DNA from 4 places in the Ureibacillus chungkukjangi genome. Region 1 is predicted to be linked to each of the others. Evidence: riboswitches for the same ligand, from Rfam matches in the RefSeq annotation. Region 1 holds a riboswitch; each other region holds the start of a gene.

Evidence for each region. Region 1 has a riboswitch for cobalamin ahead of LG296_RS04190 (iron ABC transporter permease). Riboswitches for the same ligand answer to the same signal wherever they lie in the genome.
Region 2: another riboswitch for cobalamin. It lies ahead of metE (5-methyltetrahydropteroyltriglutamate--homocysteine S-methyltransferase); the one in region 1 lies ahead of LG296_RS04190 (iron ABC transporter permease).
Region 3: another riboswitch for cobalamin. It lies ahead of LG296_RS11855 (hypothetical protein); the one in region 1 lies ahead of LG296_RS04190 (iron ABC transporter permease).
Region 4: another riboswitch for cobalamin. It lies ahead of LG296_RS18175 (glutaredoxin); the one in region 1 lies ahead of LG296_RS04190 (iron ABC transporter permease).

The regions. Positions count from the first base shown of each region.
Region 1 is NZ_CP085009.1:811,960-817,451, reverse strand. It holds gene LG296_RS04205 ((Fe-S)-binding protein) at 1-395, opposite strand, end outside; gene LG296_RS04200 (cob(I)yrinic acid a,c-diamide adenosyltransferase) at 699-1,259, opposite strand; gene LG296_RS04195 (adenosylcobinamide amidohydrolase) at 1,262-2,722, opposite strand; gene LG296_RS04190 (iron ABC transporter permease) at 2,727-3,710, opposite strand; cobalamin riboswitch at 3,899-4,094, opposite strand; gene LG296_RS04185 (acyl-CoA dehydrogenase family protein) at 4,175-5,365, opposite strand.
Region 2 is NZ_CP085009.1:3,697,868-3,703,359, reverse strand. It holds gene LG296_RS18280 (sigma-70 family RNA polymerase sigma factor) at 58-609, shown strand; gene LG296_RS18275 (helix-turn-helix transcriptional regulator) at 594-1,001, shown strand; gene LG296_RS18270 (FtsW/RodA/SpoVE family cell cycle protein) at 991-2,304, shown strand; gene LG296_RS18265 (peptidase E) at 2,373-3,077, shown strand; cobalamin riboswitch at 3,154-3,330, shown strand; gene metE (5-methyltetrahydropteroyltriglutamate--homocysteine S-methyltransferase) at 3,483-5,492, shown strand, end outside.
Region 3 is NZ_CP085009.1:2,382,262-2,387,753, reverse strand. It holds gene LG296_RS11865 (metal ABC transporter permease) at 1-575, shown strand, start outside; gene LG296_RS11860 (Fur family transcriptional regulator) at 572-982, shown strand; cobalamin riboswitch at 1,055-1,232, shown strand; gene LG296_RS11855 (hypothetical protein) at 1,393-1,944, shown strand; gene LG296_RS11850 (ABC transporter substrate-binding protein) at 1,941-2,882, shown strand; gene LG296_RS11845 (bifunctional adenosylcobinamide kinase/adenosylcobinamide-phosphate guanylyltransferase) at 2,949-3,515, shown strand; gene cobS (adenosylcobinamide-GDP ribazoletransferase) at 3,527-4,300, shown strand; gene LG296_RS11835 (histidine phosphatase family protein) at 4,273-4,872, shown strand; gene LG296_RS11830 (bifunctional adenosylcobinamide kinase/adenosylcobinamide-phosphate guanylyltransferase) at 4,824-5,243, shown strand; gene LG296_RS11825 (ECF transporter S component) at 5,244-5,492, shown strand, end outside.
Region 4 is NZ_CP085009.1:3,680,482-3,685,973, reverse strand. It holds gene LG296_RS18195 (PLP-dependent aminotransferase family protein) at 1-652, opposite strand, end outside; gene LG296_RS18190 (LysE/ArgO family amino acid transporter) at 752-1,357, shown strand; gene LG296_RS18185 (YjcZ family sporulation protein) at 1,541-1,681, shown strand; gene LG296_RS18180 (bifunctional UDP-sugar hydrolase/5'-nucleotidase) at 1,737-3,206, opposite strand; cobalamin riboswitch at 3,293-3,470, shown strand; gene LG296_RS18175 (glutaredoxin) at 3,602-3,826, shown strand; gene nrdI (class Ib ribonucleoside-diphosphate reductase assembly flavoprotein NrdI) at 3,823-4,179, shown strand; gene nrdE (class 1b ribonucleoside-diphosphate reductase subunit alpha) at 4,179-5,492, shown strand, end outside.

The DNA of each region.
Region 1 (5,492 bases):
CGGCGGTAAAACGCTACCGCTACAGCAATTAAAATAGTTAATACTACAATTTCCTGGAAGAAGGTAAATACAGGATATAATCCACCAAGCGGTAAATGTGAATCCGGTGCTAGTCCCTTCCAAATTAAATCTATTGCCCCTAATTGAACTAATAAGAATCCGTAGAAGAAGGCAACGTGGACTAAGCCCATTTTTTTATCTTTCAAAAGCTTGGATTGTCCAAATACCTTTTCAGCTAAATCCCCAATACGTTCCTTTAGCTTTAACTCAAACTCTTCTTTTCTACCAAGTTGAATGAACTCATAGCGTGATTTAACTAGATAGAAGAATAGTCCTAATGCGTATAATACAACCGCTGCAAACATCACCCAATTTGCAATTAGTAATCCATTCATGTCTTCTCCCCCTTTTTGCCTTTTCCCCTTTGTCCAAAATAACTTTTCCTGAGTAGCCTTAAAATAATCTATAATATTAGTTAATTCAAAACCTCTCATTTTTATGTCTCTATTGTAAAATATGAATGAGCATTCAGTCAATCTATTGTTCGAAAATTTCTAATAATATATTGATACTTTGTTAAATATACATCTTTTTTCTATGCTATAGTATTATTCTCACTATAATAACAGTGATTAAATAAGCCCTCTAAGCTAATAAAAAAACAATCCCGTTTAAGAAGGATTGTTTTCTCACTCAAATTATTTAAATACATCTCCACTACGAATATACTCAATATCTTTTACATTCGAACGGAAGTTTACAACACGTGCAGCGGCAAAGAAGTAATCCGATAAACGATTTAGATATCTCTGGATAATAGCAGGCGCATCCTCTACTTCATTTAAAAGTGTTACTACTTGTCTTTCTGCTCTACGTGTCACTGTTCTTACAATATGAAGTGTTGCAGCTGCCGGTGTGCCACCAGGTAAGATAAATCTCTTTAAAGGCGGCGCTTCATCAGATAGGGCATCAATTCTTTTTTCCAATACCTCAATAGATGCTTCCTGCAATGTTATTTTTCGTTCCTTCATGACATTTGCTAAATCACCACCACAGTCAAATAGCTCATGCTGAATTGTTTCAAGGTCTTCTAGTAAATCTTTAAAAACTGTTGAATCTAATTCCGTTACGGCCTTGCCAATAAACGAGTTTAGCTCATCGATTGTGCCATAGGCTTCTACACGCAGATCATCCTTATTAACGCGTCCACCTATTAAACTTGTTTTTCCTTTATCCCCTGTTTTTGTGTAAAGCTTCATAATTATCTATCCCCTTTTCGATAAGATTGAACTGCCTCTACGGTTGCTTCGAACACACCTTTACCTATTACCTGACCGACTTCAGTAATCGGACCCCCATATTGCATTAACTCTCCTGCCTGTGTTGAGGCAATCAATAAGCTATCTGTTGGCGTACCTGTCGCAATGGTATTCGAAACTGAATCGTAAACCTCTTCATGCTGCAACGCTTTTGATTTTGCTTCGGTTGCTGTCATCATTGCCTGCACAAAGGCCTCATCCGATAATTTTCCGTTAATAAGCACCCATGTGTTAATGGTACCAACACGAAAGAAATCGTTACGTTTATAGCTTTGGGAGACATCAATGGCATTTCCAACTCCCGCTGTAACTACTACAATTACTTCACCAAATGGCATGCTATAGTTTTTAACTACTGCCTTTTTTGTATCAACAGCAGTCATCATACCAACTGTATTTGTCGGGGAAAAGTCTTTATCAACTAAGTATTGATAATATTCTTCCTTCACATTATCAATATCATAATTGGGGGCTACGGTGCGATTTACAAAATTCGCAAACCAACCCATACCCGCATTATGTACAGCAGATGATAGCACCTTTAAAGGAAAAGGAGATTTAAATTCAACATATTCATTGGTGATGTTTAAATGCTCGACTGTAATTACTTTTTCAAGGGTGTCCTGCAAATCAGGTAAAATCGTCATTTGTGGCTTCGGCTGCTCTGGATGTGCTTGGATTGAAATCCTTGTATCGTAAACAGCCATAACCTTTTCCTCAAGCAAGACCTCATGAGGGGCACCATATGCTCTCACTTTTCCCTTTTCCATTAAAAGTATTTCATCACAGTAGAGTGATGCCAGGTTAATGTCATGGAAAACGGACACAACGGTTAAATCATTTTCAGTTACTTCCTTTCGAATCATATCCAATATTTGCTTTTGATGTGCAATATCCAAATGATTCGTTGGCTCATCAAGCAGCAGTAAACTAGATGCCTGGGCTAAAGCCTGGGCTATAAAAACTCGTTGCTGCTCCCCACCCGATAAAAACTCTAAATAATGATTTTCATATTTCTCAATATCCGTTTGCTGCATCGCCTTTTTTACGGCACTTTCATCTTCAGCTCTCCAGCTTGAAAAGAAGCCTGATTGATGGGGATATCGACCAATGGAAACTGTCTCCCGTACCGTACTTGAAAATGCAGTTGCGTGTAATTGCGGTAAAATCGTCATCTTTTTAGCTAACTCACGTGTTGAGTATTGATCTATCTCCTTGCCATCTATGAAGACATTTCCAAAAGTAGGACTCATTATGCCGCTGATTACCTTCAATAGCGTTGACTTCCCACACCCGTTCGGACCAAGTATGCCTATCATTTTTCCCTTTTCAACTTGAAATGAAATTTCTGATAGAATAGGAGCCGCTCCGTAACCGCCAGAAATATTATGAACCTTTAGCATAGTTTCACCCCCTACTTCTTCGTTGCTTAAAGAAGATATATGAAAAGACTGGCGCGCCGATAAAGGCTGTAATAACACCAATCGGCAGTTCAGATGGTGTGATAATCGTTCGAGAAACAAGATCACAAATTATCAATAGACTTGCTCCATTTAAAAATGACAGCGTTAGTAAATGACGATGATCAGTACCCCAAAGCATACGCGTCATATGTGGAACGACTAATCCTACAAAGCCAATAGTACCTGAAACCGAAACAGCCGCCCCTGTTAGCATCGAACCTCCTGCCAGAATTAAATACTTTCTCAACTTCACATTAACTCCTAAAGCTTGTGCTCGTTCATCACCATACATCATGGCATTTAATTCTCGACGATTTAACCACAATAAAATAACACCAATTACAACAAAAGGTAGAATCATTTGCACATATGGCCATCCACGCATAGACACACTACCCAGTAACCAGCTTGTAATTTCACGGAGCTGTTGGCCTGTAAGTGCAATCATTAATGAAATACAGGATCCTAAAAAGGAGCTGAATATGACCCCTGTTAAAATAAGTGTTTCCATTTTCATAGAACGGTCGATTAGTCTTGCAAAGGATAGGACAAGAATCATTGAAAGAAATGCACCGACCATCCCGAATAACGGCAGAGTGTAAGACCCGAGTACCGGTATTGAAAGACTGAAGAAAATCGTTGCCACTGCTCCAACAGAAGCACCGGAGGAAATACCAAGTGTATATGGATCTGCCAAAGGATTTTTAAGTAATCCTTGAAAGGCTGCCCCTGCAATGGCAAGTGACGACCCGACAAGTCCAGCTAAAATTACACGAGGCATTCGAATACCCCATAATATACTATAAGCACTTGGATTGGTCTCGTTATCCCATAATGTTGAAAGAGGTATATCTGCAGAGCCAATCGAAACCCCAAGCCAAATGCTAACGAATAAAATTAAGATAGATGAACTATAAGCAAATACCATTTTCTTTTTCACAACACGACCCCAACACTATTCTTTACAATATTATATTTTTTAGTAGAAATTGAATTGTATTTCATTGCTTCACCTTTGTTTTCATAAAAATAAAAAGCCTCCCTAGCCAAGTCAAAAGGGAGACTTTTGTAATTAATAGAATTACAATCGCAGTACTCCCCCTATCCTCGTAAGGTTTGAATCGTTATCATAAAGGCAGGTCTCCTGGCTTATGTTCATCATGCTCCCCTCCTTCCCATTACGAGCCTTTCGTAACAGTGGACTTTAGGGGCACTCCCATTTACAGTTGCGGGACAGCGTTGGACTTTCACCAACTTCCCTTTTACTCTTTTTGCAAAGCTTTGCAAAAAGACCTTTACTAGCTATGAAATTATTTCTCTCTATTATACTTTATTTATGGAAAAGAATGTATAAAACTTTTCGAGTATCATTGATCCATTAAACTTGTTTTATTATGCTTTTTCGTTCAGTACCATTTCAGCTAATTTTTTTATCGTTAAATCATCCATTGGTGGATTATGGAGTCCCGCACGCACATCACGGTAATAACGTTGTAGCGGGTTTGAGCGCTGTAGGCTTTTTGCTCCAACTACTCGCATCGCTTTATCGACTACAGTAATGGCAGCATTAGTGACAACATGCTTTGCTACATTTACTGCATTAACAATAACCAAGCCTTCCTGTTCTGTTAGCGTTTTACCCTTTTGTTCTTTCGCTTTCAATTCCACATAGCTTTGTGCAGCACCATATAATGCAAATCGGGCTTGGGCTAATTCCAATTCGATTTCACCAAGCAATGCTTGAACATTCGGTAACGTAGCTATTGTCCCTTGAATGCTGTTCGGTGAATGAGTTTTGGCAAATTGTATTGCATAGTCACGTGCTGCTTGTGCAATTCCTAGGTATGTTGCGGGAATCATGAGCAGCCATCCATTCAATTTGAAGCCTGTCGTATAGTTAGGGACTTCTACCAAATCAGATGCATCCAATTTCACGGCATTCAACACTAAATCATGGCTCCCTGTTCCACGCATTGCAATAACGTCCCAGGTCTCCTCTATAGAAATCCCTGGTGTATCTTTATGTATTAAAAAGAAGCCGATTTTCTCCTCGTCCTCAATCCATGCAGAGGTTAAAAAGTAGTCTAACTCAGGTGAGCCAGTCGTATAGCTTTTTCGCCCATTAATAATCCAGTTGTCCACATCACGTTTTGCCGTCGTGCCAGGGCGCCCTCCACGAATCGGACTGCCAGTTGCCGCTTCACTTACAGCCCTGTTAATAATTGCTCCTTTTTCTACCTCTTTAGCAAAGGCCGCTAGCTTCGCAGGCTCCCAATATTTATTCTCAAATAATTCACCCACCGTTAATACCGTCCAGCCTATTGAAAGCGCTGTGCTTCCATCGTAGCTCGCTAGGGTTTCCTGTAACAAAATAGCATCATAAATAGTAAAACCGTCGCCACCTAATTCTTTCGGTAAGGTAATTTTCGTATACCCGATATCACGTAGCTTTTGAATATGCTCGCGAGGAAAGATTGATTGTTCATCAATTTGTTGGGCATTAACTTTGAATTCTGCTTCTAGGGTTGCTAGCTTTTTTAACCATTTTCGTTGTTCTTCAGTCTTAATAAATAAACCTTTCAAATTCGCCATCTCCTTATCAGACTAAATCCGCTCTCTATCTTATAAGTCTATTTTACTTTTAGCTTCTTTCATCCGTCAAATTCTTAGTAACTTAATATGGATTGTAAGCTGGTGAGTCTCTTAAAAT
Region 2 (5,492 bases), 1.1 Mb from region 1:
AATTATAAAACTTTATATTTATGAGCCTCGTCTAATTGTCGAAATGGAGGGGAGTATGTGGAAGAAATAATGAGTCCTTTAGTAACAGCAGTCAATCACGAAGAATTGATTGATGAACTAATGCGTACATATGGTCAGGAAATTCAACAGCTTGTTTATTCTTATGTTCATAATGAAACAATTGCTGAGGATTTGACGCAAGAAATATTTGTGAAATGTTTTAAATCATTAGACTCCTTTAAAGGAAAATCCTCCATCAAAACATGGCTTTGGAGAATCGCCATTAATCATTCCAAGGATTACTTGAAAAGCTGGTATAGCAGGAGTGTGAAGGCTGCAGATGATTTTAGTTATATTGCCAATGAAAGTAGCGATAGTATCGAGCAAACAATTATTCAGCAAGATGAGGATGTACAGCTTGCTTATGCTGTCATGCAGTTGCCTATTAAATATCGTGAGGTAATCTATTTATTTTACTACGAGGAATGCTCGATTAAAGAAATTGCAGCTGTACTCGAAGTAAATCAAAATACGATAAAATCTCGATTGCGTAAAGGGAAGTCGGTATTAAAAGAACGATTGGAGGGGTCCAGATGGAAGAACGATTAAAAGGGTTGAAAAAAGCAATGAACACGCATACATTTCGTCAAGTGAAATTTACAGATGAACATCGTCAAAAAGTAAACCAACAAATTGAAGAAATAGATCTTTCAGGGATTATATTTCCTTTATTGACTCAATCGAAAACTGGATTTGAATTAACACAGCTTCTGCATGTTAGGGGGATTAAAAGCATTCTCAATAATGAAGGTGCAATCTATACAACATTGCATGAAGAAGAGTTGCAAGGAATGTTGGAGTCTTACTGGTCCGATGAGGGTGAAAAGCATTATACATTAACTAAAAAAGGACTGAAGGTATTACAAAAGCAACAGCTTGCAAAAAGACGTGAAAATTCTTTAAAGCAATTATTCAATGAGGTGACGCCAAATGAAAATTAGTTACTTTCTGGAAAAGGTATCAGCTCAAATGCACTCTAAGGAAGCAAAGGAATACGTGAAAAGTGAGTTAAGCCAACATATGCAACAATCCAAACAATCCTGGGTAAAAAGAGGATATAGTGAAGTTGAAGCCGAGAAAAAGGCTGTAAAAGAAATGGGTAGTCCATTAACACTTGGGAAATCTCTAAATAAGCTACATAAACCCAAAATAGACTGGATGCTTGTTATCTTGTTAAGTGTTACTCTACTACTCAGTTTTTTACCTATACTGGCACTGGATAAAGGAATGTATTTGGAAATCACAAACTTCACTTTACCAACCATGTTACAAAATAAAACGATTTCTATAATCATTGGCTTTAGTATAGCAATAGGGTTCATGTTTATTGATTATCGAAAACTAAAGAGATACGGTTATTTGTTTTACGGTGTGGGGGTAGGACTGTTAATTGCAATTTCTCAATTTGCGAATAAGATTATAAACGGAGAGTCAATAATTTCTTTAGGGATTATTGATGTCCAGGCATGGGTGGCAATCCCGTTCTTATTAATGGCCTGGGCATCCTTTTTTAGTAATTCAGCCTTTAAATTATGGAAAGGTATAGCCCTATATGTATTTTCAATTTACTTTTTACTTTTTATTCCGAGTTTATCTATGATTTTTATCTATTCGGTCTTTGTGGCTGTTTTATTCCTGAAAAGTCGTTTTTCTCTTAAAGAGAAAATATGTACAGTGGGAGCAGTTATTCTAATTGTAATTGGAGTAGTATTTTACCATATTATAGCTTTTAGAAATGGTAGTCTTGCCAATTATCAGATCAGTAGAATATTGGGTTTTATAAGCCCGAACAAGTATGCTGATGAAAGCGGCTATATCTATGTAACTTTAGAAAATGCCATGAAAAGTGCAGGTTTATTTGGAGCAGAAAATTTGATGAATCTCCCTGATCCGCATACAAATCTTGTCCTTGGAAACATAATTCAAACATATGGTTTTTTAGCTGGAATAGTTTTATTTGCTATATTATCAATATTTCTCATAAGGTTTTGGTTGATATCAAGGGCTATCAAAGACCCTTTTGGAAAATTACTCACTATTGGAGGCGTAACGCTATTTGCTACCCAATTCCTTTATAGTGTAGCCATGAATTTTGGGTTAGTCCCTGTTAGCACAATGTCCTTGCCATTTATGAGCTATGGCATTATGCCGACTGTGTTAAATGCGTTTATCGTTGGGATAGTATTAAGCGTATATAGAAGAAAACATTTTATCCCCTTAAAAGAGGATTATCAGGCAAGTTAATCTAAATAAATAATAGTAACGCTAATCGGACAAAGACCGATTGGCGTTTTTTTGGAAGGAGGGTAATTATGAGACAAATCATAGCGATGGGCGGAGGAGGCTTCTCTATGGAACCCGACAATCTAGCCCTAGATGAGTATATTTTGAAGCAGGTAAACAAAGAGATTCCAAAGGTTTGTTTTGTTCCGACGGCTGGAGGAGATCAGGACAATTATATTGAGAGATTTTACAGAGCATTTCATAGCTTAAATTGTGAAACAAACCATTTATCTTTATTTGATGCAAACTTTGAGAAGCTTGAAGAATTTGTATTTGAACAGGATATCATTTATGTTGGTGGCGGGAGCACTAGAAATATGCTTGTGCTATGGAAGGAATGGGGCTTAGATGATATTTTGAGAAGGGCATATGAAAAAGGAATCGTTCTTGCTGGTTTAAGTGCAGGCTCAATTTGTTGGTTTGAGGAAGGCTTAACAGACCCATTGAATGGACCTTTATATAAAATAGATTGCTTGGGATTGTTAAAAGGGAGCAATTGCCCACATTACGATGGGGAAAATAAGCGCAGGCCATCCTATCAGCAATTAATCTTAGCCGATGAAATAAAAGCAGGCTATGGAGTGGATGATGGAGTAGCGTTACATTTTATCGATGAAGCTTTAACAAAAACAGTTAGCTCAAGACCAGAAGCAAGGGCATATTATGTGAAACATGAGGGCAGTGAAGTTGTAGAAAGTGAAATTACACCAATCTATTTAGGTGGGAATGGATAAGGTTAAATCTGTAATGTGAGATTTCTGAAATTTTAGTTTATAAAAATAGCTATATATGATATAGTGAAAAACAATTACATAACGTGTAAGAATAGGTGCTTATGAGAATAAGCTTAAAAGGGAAGCTTGGTGCAAATCCAACACTGTCCCGCAACTGTAATTCGGAGCGAATCTGTTAGCCACTGTGAAAACGGGAAGGCATGAGGAGCGTTGATGATAAGTCAGGAGACCTGCCTAATTCTAGTACACACCCAATGCCTACGTGGAAATAGGTGGTGTTCTGTGCGAAATAATCGTAAATTTCTTTTACGCTTTTTTAGTCATGCATAGATAAATCCGAAGCTATTTCTGAACATAGAAATAGCTTTTTTCTTTTGGGTTATGTAGAAAAAAGGAGGCGTATATATGAATGTCGTAAGTACAGTAGTTGGTTACCCTTATATAGGTGAAAACCGTGAATGGAAAAGGATTGTTGAAGGATTTTGGAAAAAAGAACTAACAGAGCAACAATTTGAACAGCAGATGAAAGCAATACGTTTGGAGCATATCCAGCGCCAGCAAGCTTTAGGCTTAGATTTAATACCTATCGGTGATTTTACCTATTACGATCGTATGCTTGATCTAGCGATGATGTTTAATATTATTCCAAACCGCTATAATAACTTGCTAGAAAAAGAATCTGCACTCACTTGTTATTATGCAATGGCAAGAGGAACAGAACAGGCTGTAGCTTGTGAAATGACTAAATGGTTTAATACCAATTATCACTATATTGTGCCTGAGTATGAAGGCCAGCATTTATATGTAACCGAAAATAGATTGTTAGCTTACTTTTTAGAGGCAAAAGAAGAGCTAGGCCTTCTAACAAAACCGACTTTAATTGGACCCTATACCTTTGTTGATTTATCAAAGGGATATGATGAGAAAACACGTGCAGCGTTTATATTAGCTCTCATTCCTCTTTATGCTCAGGTTTTAAAAGAGCTGGTAGACGCTGGAGCGGAGTGGATTCAACTAGAGGAGCCCTCACTAACGAAGAGTCTGTCATCTAAGGAAGCGCGGTTAGTAGAAGAAATCTATAAACAACTAACAGAGGCAGTCCCAGAGGCAAACATAATGCTGCAAACTTATTTTGAAGCGTTGACAAACTATGAAAATCTTATTCAATTGCCTGTTGCAGGGATTGGTCTTGACTTTGTTCATGGAAAAAAAGAAAACCTGGAGGCGCTTCGAAAATCAGGCTTCCCGAAAGACAAAGTATTAAATATCGGTATAGTAAATGGTCGAGATATTTGGTCTGCCAATTTAGCTGAAGTGGCAAGTGATGTCCAAGCCATCCTTAATTTAAGTAATGCTAACGATTTATGGGTTAGTAGTTCTTGTAGTTTGCAGCATGTACCTGTTACAACGGCTAATGAGCGAAAGCTGGATTCCGTTTTACTTAACGCCCTATCATTTGCCGATGAAAAGATAAACGAAATCGTTCATGTCGCACATTTCTTGAGCACTCAGCACTGGGCAAAAGAGGGGATTGTATCAGAAAGTATGGAATGCATTAGAGCCCTTGCTACACATCCGGTTAGAAACAATGCTCGTGTAAATGATTTAGTTAAATCAATTTCAAATCAGGATTTCGTAAGGTTAGAAAGCTTTGAAGAACGCCGTGAAATTCAAAAAACAGCATTAGGATTGCCTGATTTTCCAACGACGACAATTGGTAGTTTTCCGCAATCACCAGCAGTAAAGAAAACACGTGCAGCCTGGCGGAAAAATGAGCTTACAAATGAGGAATATGCAGCCTTTATAAAAGAGGAAACTGCGCGTTGGATTGCTATTCAGGAAGAAATCGGTCTAGATGTATTAGTCCATGGAGAATTTGAGAGAACAGATATGGTCGAGTATTTTGGGGAGCAGCTAACTGGATTCGCCTTTACTGAAAAAGCCTGGGTAGTTTCCTACGGGTCACGCTGTGTGAAGCCACCAATTATTTATGGGGATGTTGAGTGGTCAGAGGCAATGACCGTGAAGGAAGTAGTGGATGCTCAAAGCCTAACGTCTAAATATGTAAAAGGGATGTTAACGGGACCTGTTACGATTTTGAATTGGTCATTTGTTCGAAATGATATTCCTCGAGAAGCAGTTGCTAACCAAATTGCGCTAGCGCTACGCAAAGAAGTAGAGGCCTTGGAACAAGCGGGCATTCAAATTATTCAGGTAGATGAGCCAGCCCTGCGTGAAGGCCTGCCACTTCGAAGAGAAGATTGGTCAACTTATTTAGAGTGGGCGGTTAATGCGTTTAAACTGGCAACATCCAGTGTGAAAAATGAAACCCAGATTCATACACATATGTGCTATTGCGAGTTCAACGATTTTTTAGATCCGATTCGAGCTCTTGATGCAGATGTGATTTCATTG
Region 3 (5,492 bases), 1.6 Mb from region 1:
AGCTCGCGATTCCGATTATTATGTCGGCAGGGATTGGTTTGACTGCGATTTTTGTTTCATTGGCAAGCGGCTTTAACACGGATTTAATGAGCTATTTATTTGGTTCGGTTTCAGCTGTCTCGAGGCAAGACCTATGGGTTGTAGTAAGTATTGCCATTGTGGTCATTATATTTATCTTTTTATTCTTTAAAGAAATGTTTGTCTTAGCCTTTGATGAAGAATATGCCCATGCAAGTGGGCTACCAGCAAAATGGATTCATTTCTTATTCATGCTTGTAGTGGCATTAGTGATTGCTGCAAGTATGCGAATTGTTGGGATTTTATTGGTTTCATCATTAATCACTTTACCTGTTGCAGCGAGTATGCGAATTGCAAAAGGATTTAAACAAACGATTATCTATTCGATTCTTTTCGGGGAAGCGGCTGTTATAATAGGGTTAATAAGTGCGTATTATTTGAACCTCGCACCGGGGGGAACAATCGTAGTAACATCAATTATAATTTTATTGATTGTGATCCTCGTTAAAAAGCTTTTACTTAAAACAAATGCAAAAGAAAGGGGAGCAGTTAAGTGAATTTAACAAAAGCATGGGAAATATTAAAGGATAATGGTTATAAAAAAACAGATAAACGAGAGTTAATATTGAATATGTTCGAAGAAACTGAAAAATATTTAACTGCAAAGGATCTCTTATCTGTTTTGAAAAAAGATTTTCCTGGCATGAGCTTTGATACAATATATCGTAATTTATCTACATTTGTTGATCTTGGTATTTTAGAAGAAACAGAGTTGAATGGTGAAAGAAATTTCCGTATGCAATGTGAATCTGATCACCACCATCATCACTTTATTTGCATGGAATGCGGGAATGTAAAGGAAATTTCAATTTGTCCAATGGAAATGCTAAATGAAAAGCTTCCAGGATATACAATTGAAGCCCATAAATTCGAAATCTATGGAAAATGCACAAGCTGCAATTAGTCATAAGTAATGTTTAGTTATAAATTTAAATACTATTATTTTGAAAAATATGTTATATTGCTTTTAAGTGAATATTGTTTGCAGGAAAAAGATGCGTATTAACGCTTAATTGGGAATTCGGTTAAATGCCGAAGCTGTATCCGCAACTGTATGTGTTAGTTTTGAAGAATAAGCCACTGTCTCAGGATGGGAAGGCTCTTTGAAATGCTATGCACAAGCCAGGAGACCTATCCTTTTCTGATCGTAACAAACCTCTTCGGAAATAAAGGGAATGTACGGCATAATTGAATGAATCTATTTGTATAAGTTTGTTCTGTAATCTTTTGCCATCCGTTATTTGGGTGGCTTTTTATATTCTCTGAAATCTGAATTGGTCATTCACTAATCAAAATTTCATGGAGGTGAGGATAATTCGAAAGGATATTCGCTATAGCTGCTATCCGTTTATGCGTGAAAAAGGAAGTTTGGTTGATTATGAAATTCGAACAGATTCACTTACAACTAGAGTCGGAGCGATTTTGCCAATGTTAAATACAGATGAAGCATGCAAAGATGTGTATGAGGATTTACAAGTCATCCAGCCACTATGCTATCATTTGAACGGCTCTGTACGTGGGAAATTGGCGATTTCACAGGAAGATTTACAATGGTTGAGTAGTCGCTATGATTATTATGTTGAAGAGGTAGGAGAAGTGATTAAGCAATTTTTATTGCCTCAAGGTAGTGAAGTGGGTTCCTTGCTTCATATCTGTCGTAGCGAAGCAAAAAAATCCTACCGTGCGCTACATAAAGTAAGCGAAGAACGTGATGTACCTGAAATATTGTTCGATTACTTGGGGTTACTTGCAAACGTATTTTTTGTAATGGCTGTCTATTCAAATCAAAAGCATGAAGTAAAGGAAATTCCATTTATAAGTAAATCTTACCCAACAAAGAAAAAAAGAAAAGAGGAAATACGATGAAAGCTATAAACAAAAAATGGCTAGCACCTCTAGCTATTTCATTATTATTAGTTGGTTGTTCAACTTCAGTTGAGCCAGCCAAAAAAGATGATGCGAGCACTACAGAAGAATCTGGTGCTTATACAGTGATTGATGATCGTGGAGTGGAAGTGACGTTTGAGGAAGTACCAAAAACAATCGTATCCTTACAACCAAGTAATACTGAAATTTTATTTGAATTAGGGGTAGGCGAGCAAATAATCGGTGCAACGGAATTTGATACATACCCTGAAGAAGCACTTGAAATTGAACGTATTTCAGATTCTATGACTATTAATACCGAAAGAGTAGTTGAATTGCAGCCTGACGTAATATTTGCATATACAGTTGGGGAAGAAACACATATCGAACAATTAGATAATGCTGGGCTGAAGGTATTTGTTATTCAAACTGCTTCAACTATCGAAGATGTTTATGGAGATATTGAGCAAATTGCAGAAGTATTAAAAGTTGAAGAAAAAGCAGATGAAATTGTTACTGGAATCGAAAATCAAATTGAAGCGGTTCAAGAAAAAACGGTCTCTCTAGATAAAAAGGAAAAAGTTTACTTTGAAATCTCGCCATCGCCTGATATTTGGTCAGTTGGCTCTGGTACTTTCCAGCAAGAGCTAATTGAAGCTGCTGGAGTTGAAAACATTTATGCCGATCAGCAAAGCTGGTTTGCAGTATCAGAAGAAGATTTAATTATTCGTAATCCAGAAGCGATTATAACTACTGTAAATTATAGTGAGGATCCAAAAGGCGAAATTTTAGCACGTGAAGGATGGTCAAATATTACGGCTGTTCAAAATGAAGAGGTTTATGAACTGAACGCTGATATCTTAGATCGTCCAGGACCACGAATCGGGGAAGCGATTGAACTAATTGCTTCAACCATTTATCCGGAAATTTTTAACTAAGTGAAATGTAAGGAGCAAATTCTTAAGTTGAATTTGCTCTTTTCGAATTTTAAGGAGAAGGTACAAATGAGTAAACTCATCTTTATAACTGGTGGCGTTCGAAGTGGTAAAAGTGCTTTCGCTGAGGATTATGCCAAGGAGCTCTATCAGAAATTTGAACGCAAAAATTTATATTATATAGCGTCAGGTGTTGCTTTTGATAGAGAAATGACTGAGCGTATCAAACGGCATCAGGCTGATCGTAAAAAGGCGGCTATCCAGTGGAAAACAATAGAAATTCAAGATGAAGTGGTGTTTAGTGAAGTAATTTATCCAGCTAATTCTGTAATTCTATGGGAGTGTATAACAACCTGGTTAAGTAATGTGTTATACAAAACAGAGCAGCTTGACAGTATCGAACGCATAATTGAAATCGAAAAGTATATTAAAACTTTAAAAAAACAGCTACTTCAATGGACCAAGGATGGCGCAATTGTAATACTTGTATCCAACGAAATTTTTGATGAGCAGAGTTCAACCTACTCAGAAGTGAATTACTATCGTTCTCTTTTAGGCATACTTCATCAATGGATTGTACATCACAGTGACGAGGCCTATGAAATGGATTATAGTAAGATTAAACGTTGGAAATAGAGGTGCTTATTTTGAAAAATAGCTTTATTGGATTCCTTTTATCCTTTCAGTTTTTCTCTTCATTGCCCATTCGAAAGCAATTGCCTATGAATCAGAAAACTGTAAGTGCAATGTATGCAATGCTACCAGCTTTAGGGATTTTAATGGGTGGTACGATTAGTGTCCTTTATTTAGTAAATGAACAATATCTACAACTTACGAATTTATTATTTGCTATATTAGTTGTTATTGCCGGTATTGTTATGACCGGGGGCTTACACTTAGATGGATGGATTGATATGGGAGATGCTTATTTCTCATATCAGGACAAAGCGCGTCGTCTTGAAATTTTGGAGGATCCTCGAGTGGGTGCCTTTGGTGCTATTAGTTTAGTAGTGTTGGTGTTATTAAAAATAGGCTTTGTTTTTGAACTACTACATAATGATTCAGAAGGGATCATTATATTTTTCATAGCTGTTCCTCTATTAAGTCGATTAGGACTACTAGTCTACTTTGTTACTACGCATACGATTAAAGAAAAAGGGTTAGCTGCTTACTTTAAATCGCAGGTTAACCCGCAGAAGATATGGACTGCATTCACTATATATACGCTTTTATTTGCTATAATTACATATTTCTACATAGGTATAGTTAGTTACGTATTAGTTACATGCCTACTAGTGTTTGTTACTTTATATCGTAAGTGGACAATTAAGAATTTTGGCGGGATGACTGGAGATTTAGCAGGAGCACTTAACGAAGTGCTGGAGGTGTTCCTATGGGGAATAATTGTATTGTTCATTTAATAAGGCATGAACAAACGGCTGCCAATATAAAAAGAAAATACATTGGCTGGACAGATGAATCAATACTTTCAAAAGAAAATTACTTTGACGTTCCGATAAGAGCAAATGTGGTTTATGGGAGTGATTTAAAGAGGTGTAAAGAAACAGCAGAGCTTTACTTTCCAGCTGCGACTTATTCAGCGAATTCACAACTGCGAGAATTGAATTTTGGAGATTTTGAAATGAAAACCTATGAGGAGCTTCAAGATATTTCGCAGTATCGGCAATGGATTGAGGATCCACAAAATAATACTCCTCCTAATGGCGAAGCCTATCAAGTATTTGTAAAGAGAGTACTTTCTTGTTTTCATCAAATTATTTCAGAGAATAAGGAATATACATTTATCGTTCACGGTGGTGTTATAAGAGCAATACTAGCAAGCTTTGCTCCTGTTGAAGAAGAGTTTCGAAAAATAAAAGCTTCTCACAGAATGATTTATACACTTAAGTGGTGTGATTTTTCATATGTAAGGGAGGGGAAACGATGCAGGTTATTATTGGAGGAGCCAATAATGGCAAAAGAAAATTTGTAAAACAACAATTAATGCAGCACCCATCTGGGAAAATTCATTTCTTCGAGGGTGAATTGCCAAAAAAAGATTCGTTCTCAACAGAGGACATCTTAGTCATAGGGAACTTTAAAAATATAATTCTTCCAAAAGTTCATTTAGATGAAGTGGTGATAGCAGAGGAAATTTTTAATAGACTTATTGAGTTGAATAAACAAGCACGTGTTATTTGTATTTGTACGGATATTGGCAGAGGTGTTGTACCCATGGAAAAGGAAGAAAGAAAATTGCGTGATGCCTGTGGTCGATTATATCAAAATCTCATTAGTGAAAGTGAAGATGTAATTCGAATTTGGTATGGGCTACCGGAAGTATTAAAGGGTGAGGGATTGTAGATGAGCACTTCAAAATTAAGGTTAATGATATTGACAGCTTTAGTTGCTGCGATTTGTGTGATAGGTAGCTTTATAAAGGTACCGGGAATCCTGACAACGGCCGCCCTGGATTCAGCACCAGCATTTATAAGCGTTGCTTTTTTACCTCCACTTTTTTCAGGTATCGCTGGAGCATTAGGACATTTAGCGACTGCCTTAACGTCAGGCTTTCCATCAGGACCATTCCATATCTTAATTGCCTTTGAAATG
Region 4 (5,492 bases), 1.1 Mb from region 1:
TCGAATTTAAATAAGAGAATTGATTTTGAAAAACGAATGATCCTGTTTCGAGTAACCCAAGAGCAATTAGCTGTAGTGCTTGAAGCCCTCCTGAGACAATACAAATGTTTTCAGGTGTTGTCTCAATACCACGCCTTTTAACGTATTGGCAAATCGACTGACGCAAACTAAGGCTTCCTTGGGGGGATGAATAGCCAATCGACTTCCCATCCAAATTCACCTCGCTAAGAGAGTTCTGTAGCTCAGCGGTAGGCAATAGAGAAGGACTTAGCTCACCTGTACCTAATCGTATTACGGTGTCATCTTGTTCAAATTCATTTATTAATTGAATGGTTTGGTAGTTTGCTTTGTGGATGCTAGTTTCTATGTAGTGCTGCCAATTTGTTTGTTTTTGCTTCACGAGTAAATTCCAGGAATCATTCGCTACATAAGTAGCCGAGCCAGCCTTAGAAGATAGAAGTCCATTAGCCTTCAGCTCGTCAATTGCTTCTTGAAGTGTACTGCGATTAACACCAAAAGATAGTGCGAGCTGGCGTTGGGGAGGTAATTTAGTTCCAAGTGGCCACTCACCGCTTTGTATTTGTTCTGTTATCCATTGAACGATTTGATTTGATAAGCTGGTTGCTAAGGAGCGATTTGGTTGCCAGTTCATTTGTTATCTCCTTTGAAATTGGGTGGGTAAAAATCCATCCAATTGGACCTTTTTTCTATTTATAGCACATGTATGATAGAGAGGAAAGGGGTTAGAGAGATGGAACCTTTGTTACATGGAATTTTACTTGCATTTGGACTTATTTTACCTTTAGGGGTGCAAAATATCTTCGTATTTACTCAGGGCGTTACCCAACCCAGCATAGTTAAAGCATTGCCTGCAACAATTACCGCTGCAATTTGCGATACTGTATTGATTGTACTTGCCATTTTGGGACTATCGCTCATTGTTTTGCAATTTGAATGGCTGCGTCTTGTTTTGTTAGTGGGAGGAATCCTTTTTCTTTTATATATGGGGAAGGTGACTTGGACTTCTCCCGCTGCTAATGTCGAAGGTGAAGAAGCCCTGCCGTTAAAAAAGCAAATCCTTTTTGCACTTTCTGTTTCATTGCTTAACCCTCATGCCTTATTAGATACAATTGGTGTAATAGGAACCAGTGCTATTAAGTACAGTGGGCAAGAGCAATTCTTGTTTACATTGGCTTGTGTAGTCGTGTCTTGGATTTGGTTTTTGGGCTTAGTAACTTTAGGAGCAATTTTGAAAAAATTCCACATTCCAAACAAAATTTTTATTTTATTTAATAAATGCTCAGCTCTTTTTATTTGGGGAACTGCTCTGTACTTGCTTATGGGTATTTTTAGTTAAACCCTAAAAAGGAAATCATAAAAATAAAAATGTATTTGAGCCTTTTAAAATCCTGTGTAAAAGCTACGCCTATAGGGTTTTCCACTACAAACTAGGCATTCTCACCAATACATTCGTCTAGAACACAATATCAAAGGTGCATATATTGATACTGAGTTCGACGAAATGAGGAGGTGTTTTAGAATGGGTAAAAGTGTTGGCGGTGATTTCGGTTACGGAACTGGTGAAAACGGTTCATGGTTCGCTTTATTAGTAGTACTATTCATTCTTCTAATTATTGTTGGTGCTTACTACTTCGGTGGTAGCGGTGGATACGGCTTCTAATATTTAACAAAGTAGAAAAAGCTAGCCCTCCAAATTTTTTGGAGGGCTTTAGTAATTAGTACCGTACTTTAAAGTGTCCATGATTCGGAACAGCTTTAGGGAAGCAAGCTTGTAAATAGCCCTTAAATAAAAAAGGAACTGTTTGAGTTGCTTCATAAAGGATTTCTCGATTTTTTAATAAAGGAAAATCAACCCCGGTTAAACGATAGCTGTTGAATACTACCTGATAATGTTGATGCATTCCAAGTGGCTTACCCTCGAAAACTATCTCCTGTACACGTTGCCCCACTGGCTCCTTCACATCAAATACATAAGAAATTCCGCCCCAGAAATCATATTGATAGGCTTGTTGGGTACCAGGGAAAACATTTGTACTAAAATCAATTTCGCCAGCTTTATTGAGTGCTAAAACGGCGGCACTTAACTCCATTAATTCTTTTATTTCAGCCCCTGAAAGTGAAATGACCTGTAACTTATGCTCTCGTGGAGAATTCTTAAGTAAAACCCGATTGGTTATGCTACCTTTGAACCCACCTTTCTCCAAATACAAAAGATCACAAACAGAAATTTCGGCATTTGTAGCTTTGAGCTGCATGTCATGAGTTAGCTGTATAAAAGGATGGCTAGAAAGCCTGGAGGACAATAAACCCTTATATGAATAGTCATCCTGTATGTATGTGAGCTCTTGATCTAACCATTCTTCAACTTCTGCTGGATAAGAAAATTGACTATCCTCTAGTTGATGGAAGATTGCATGACTATGTCCCTCTTCAAAATCGATTTGAACCTCGAAAAAACCATTGCTGTGAGAAGTCGGTTGAATAATCAAAGTGTTCTGCAGCCTTGTATTTATATATAAATGCTGGTGACCAGTGATAAGTAAATCAATATCCTGAATCGTTTCTAGAATTTCATTTGCTTGATTTTCACCGGTTCTCGCTTGGAATACAGCCTCTGTTGAAGGGTCCTCGGAAAAGCCTCCATGATAGGAAACGATGAGATAATCAGGTTTTTCATGCTCTTTTACATAATCTACCCAGAAATGCAGTGCTTTTAAAGCGTCCTCAAATATTAGCTCCTTCACATATCCATGCTCGTCCCACATAGGTGTAAAGTGAGTAGTAGCACCTACAATGACAAACTTTTTTTCGTTAATGTTTTGCACGTAATACGGTTTAGCGAAGTCTTTGATATTGCAGCTAATCCAAGGAAAACGACAATCAGAGCGTAATTTTTCTAGAGCTAGAAGACTGTTATGAAATTCATGATTTCCTAAAATCGCAATATCATAGATTTGATTTGCTAGCTCAATCATTGGATGCTGGCTTTTTTGGATGTGCTGATAATAAAAAGTGGCTGGACTACCATCAAGAAAATCTCCGTTATCAATTACTAAATCAGCATTTAAGGATTTCATTTGCTTGACTAATTTCTCAAAACGATCGAGTCGTCCATGGATATCACTCGTAACTAAGATGGAAAAGGACATATTTTTCACCACTAATTCTCTGTCTTTTTTTATCATATTTTTAGTATAGCAAATGAAGATTTACTCATTTACATAATATTAGAATTTATGCTACACTTATCTTCGTAAATTAAAACTATATATTGTGTTTGTTTTAACTAGGTACTACTACATGTAGTTTAATAGGGAAGTTCGGTGTAATTCCGACGCTGTCCCCGCAACTGTGATGCTGACAATGATTCGATACCACTGTGTTTTCATGGGAAGGGAATCAAAGGGTGAAGCTAAGCCAGGAGACCTGCCTAGTAAAACAGATCATTCATTTCTTCGGGGATTGAGAAATGGGGACGTACCCTTTTTCAATTCACTTAGGACGTTTCCATTTTTAGGCTATCTCTTTTCGAAGAGATAGCCTTTTTATTTTGAAAAATTACCACAAGGAGAGAGATTCGATGAAATTATATACAAAAACGGTATGTCCAAAATGCATGTGGGTAAAATCAGAGCTGGAAAAAGCGAAAGTTATAGTCGAAGAGGTCAATATCGATCATGAACCACATGAAAAAGAATTTCTTATTCAGTCAGGGTTACTAACAGTTCCAGTTTTAGAAATTGAAGGGCGCTTGATAGGGGACGTTAAAGAGATCATTTCGCAAATCGAGTTGGTTGCACAATGATTGCTTACGCAAGCAGAACTGGGAATGTACGTTATGTCGTTTCCAAAATACAGGGTGAAGCCGTGGAGATTAAAGAAGGACTTCAGCTGGACAAGCCTTATTTATTAATTACTTATACAGATGGGTTTGGAGATATTCCGACAAAGGTTGCCCAATTTTTAGAACATAATGGCTCTCTCTGTAAAGGTGTTGTAGTCAGTGGCAATAGCAACTTTGGTCATCACGTATTTGGTGGAGCAGGAGACAAAATAGTCTCACGCTATCAGGTGCCATTGGTACGGAAAATAGAATTGCGTGGATATCAAAAGGATTATGAAATGATTCAACAGTTTTATGAAACGAGGGTGATGTAATGAAGACGTATTTAAAGTTAAATAATGATGTGCTCAATCGCTATAACACAACGGGACAATTAGAGCTAGAAAAGGATCGTGAGGCTACACGACGTTACTTTTTAGAATATGTGAACGTTCGCTTGCGGTACTTTATCGATATTGAAGAAAAGCTTCGTTATTTAGTAGAGGAAGGTTATTACGAGAAAGAGTTTATTGAACTGTATGACTTAGAATTTATTAAACATTTATATAAAAAAGCATATGATTACAACTTTCGCTTTCCCTCTTTTATGAGTGCAAGTAAATTTTACGATAGTTATGCTATGAAGAGTCGTGATGGTGAAGAGATTCTTGAAAAATATGAGGATCGTATTGTGATAATTGCGTTGTATCTGGCTCAAGGAGATGCAGAATTAGCAGAACGAGCTGTGGAGGCGATGATGGAAGCCTATCAACCTGCTACACCAACAGCTTTAAATAGCGGGAAGAAGGCACGTGGGGAACTAGTAAGCTGCTTTAAGCTATCGATGGACGACTCTATGAATAGTATTGCTGAAAATATTGGCTATTGTTTGGAGCTTTCACGCCTTGGTGGTGGGGTGGGTGTTAACTTAACGGACTTGCGCCCATTAGGAGATCCAATTAAGGAAATCCAAAATCGGGCAAGTGGTGTAATACCGGTTGCTAAGCTTCTAGAAAATTCCTTTAGTTATTCTAATCAGCTCGGCCAACGTAACGGTTCGGGCGTTGTATACTTAAATATTTTCCATGCTGATATTGAGAATTTTATTTCTTCCAAAAAACCAAATGCAGATGACAAAATCCGTTTAGCGACATTGTCTACTGGGATAATTATTCCGAGTATTTTCTTTGAACTGATGAAGCGGGATAAGGATATTGTGCTCTTTAGTCCATACGATATTTACAAAGAATATGGAAAAAGAATGTCTGAAATTTCAATTTCGGAAATGTATCACGAGCTACTGGATAATCCAAGGGTTCGAAAAATTAAACGATTAAATGCGCGAAAGCTTTATACAGAAGTGAAAAAAGCGCAATTTGAATCTGGTTACCCTTTTGAAATTTTTGATGATAACGTGAATGAAGTGCACCCACTGAAAAATATTGGGCGCGTTCAAATGTCAAATCTATGTACGGAAATATTACAGGTGCAGCAAAAGAGTATTATCACAGATCAAGATGAACCGAATGACTATGGTTTGGATGTATCCTGTAATCTAGGCTCAATTGATATGCATGAGGCAAGTAAGGTAGCTGATTTTGGGAAGTTAGTTGATACGGCAATGAGGCTGTTAACGAATGTATCCCAA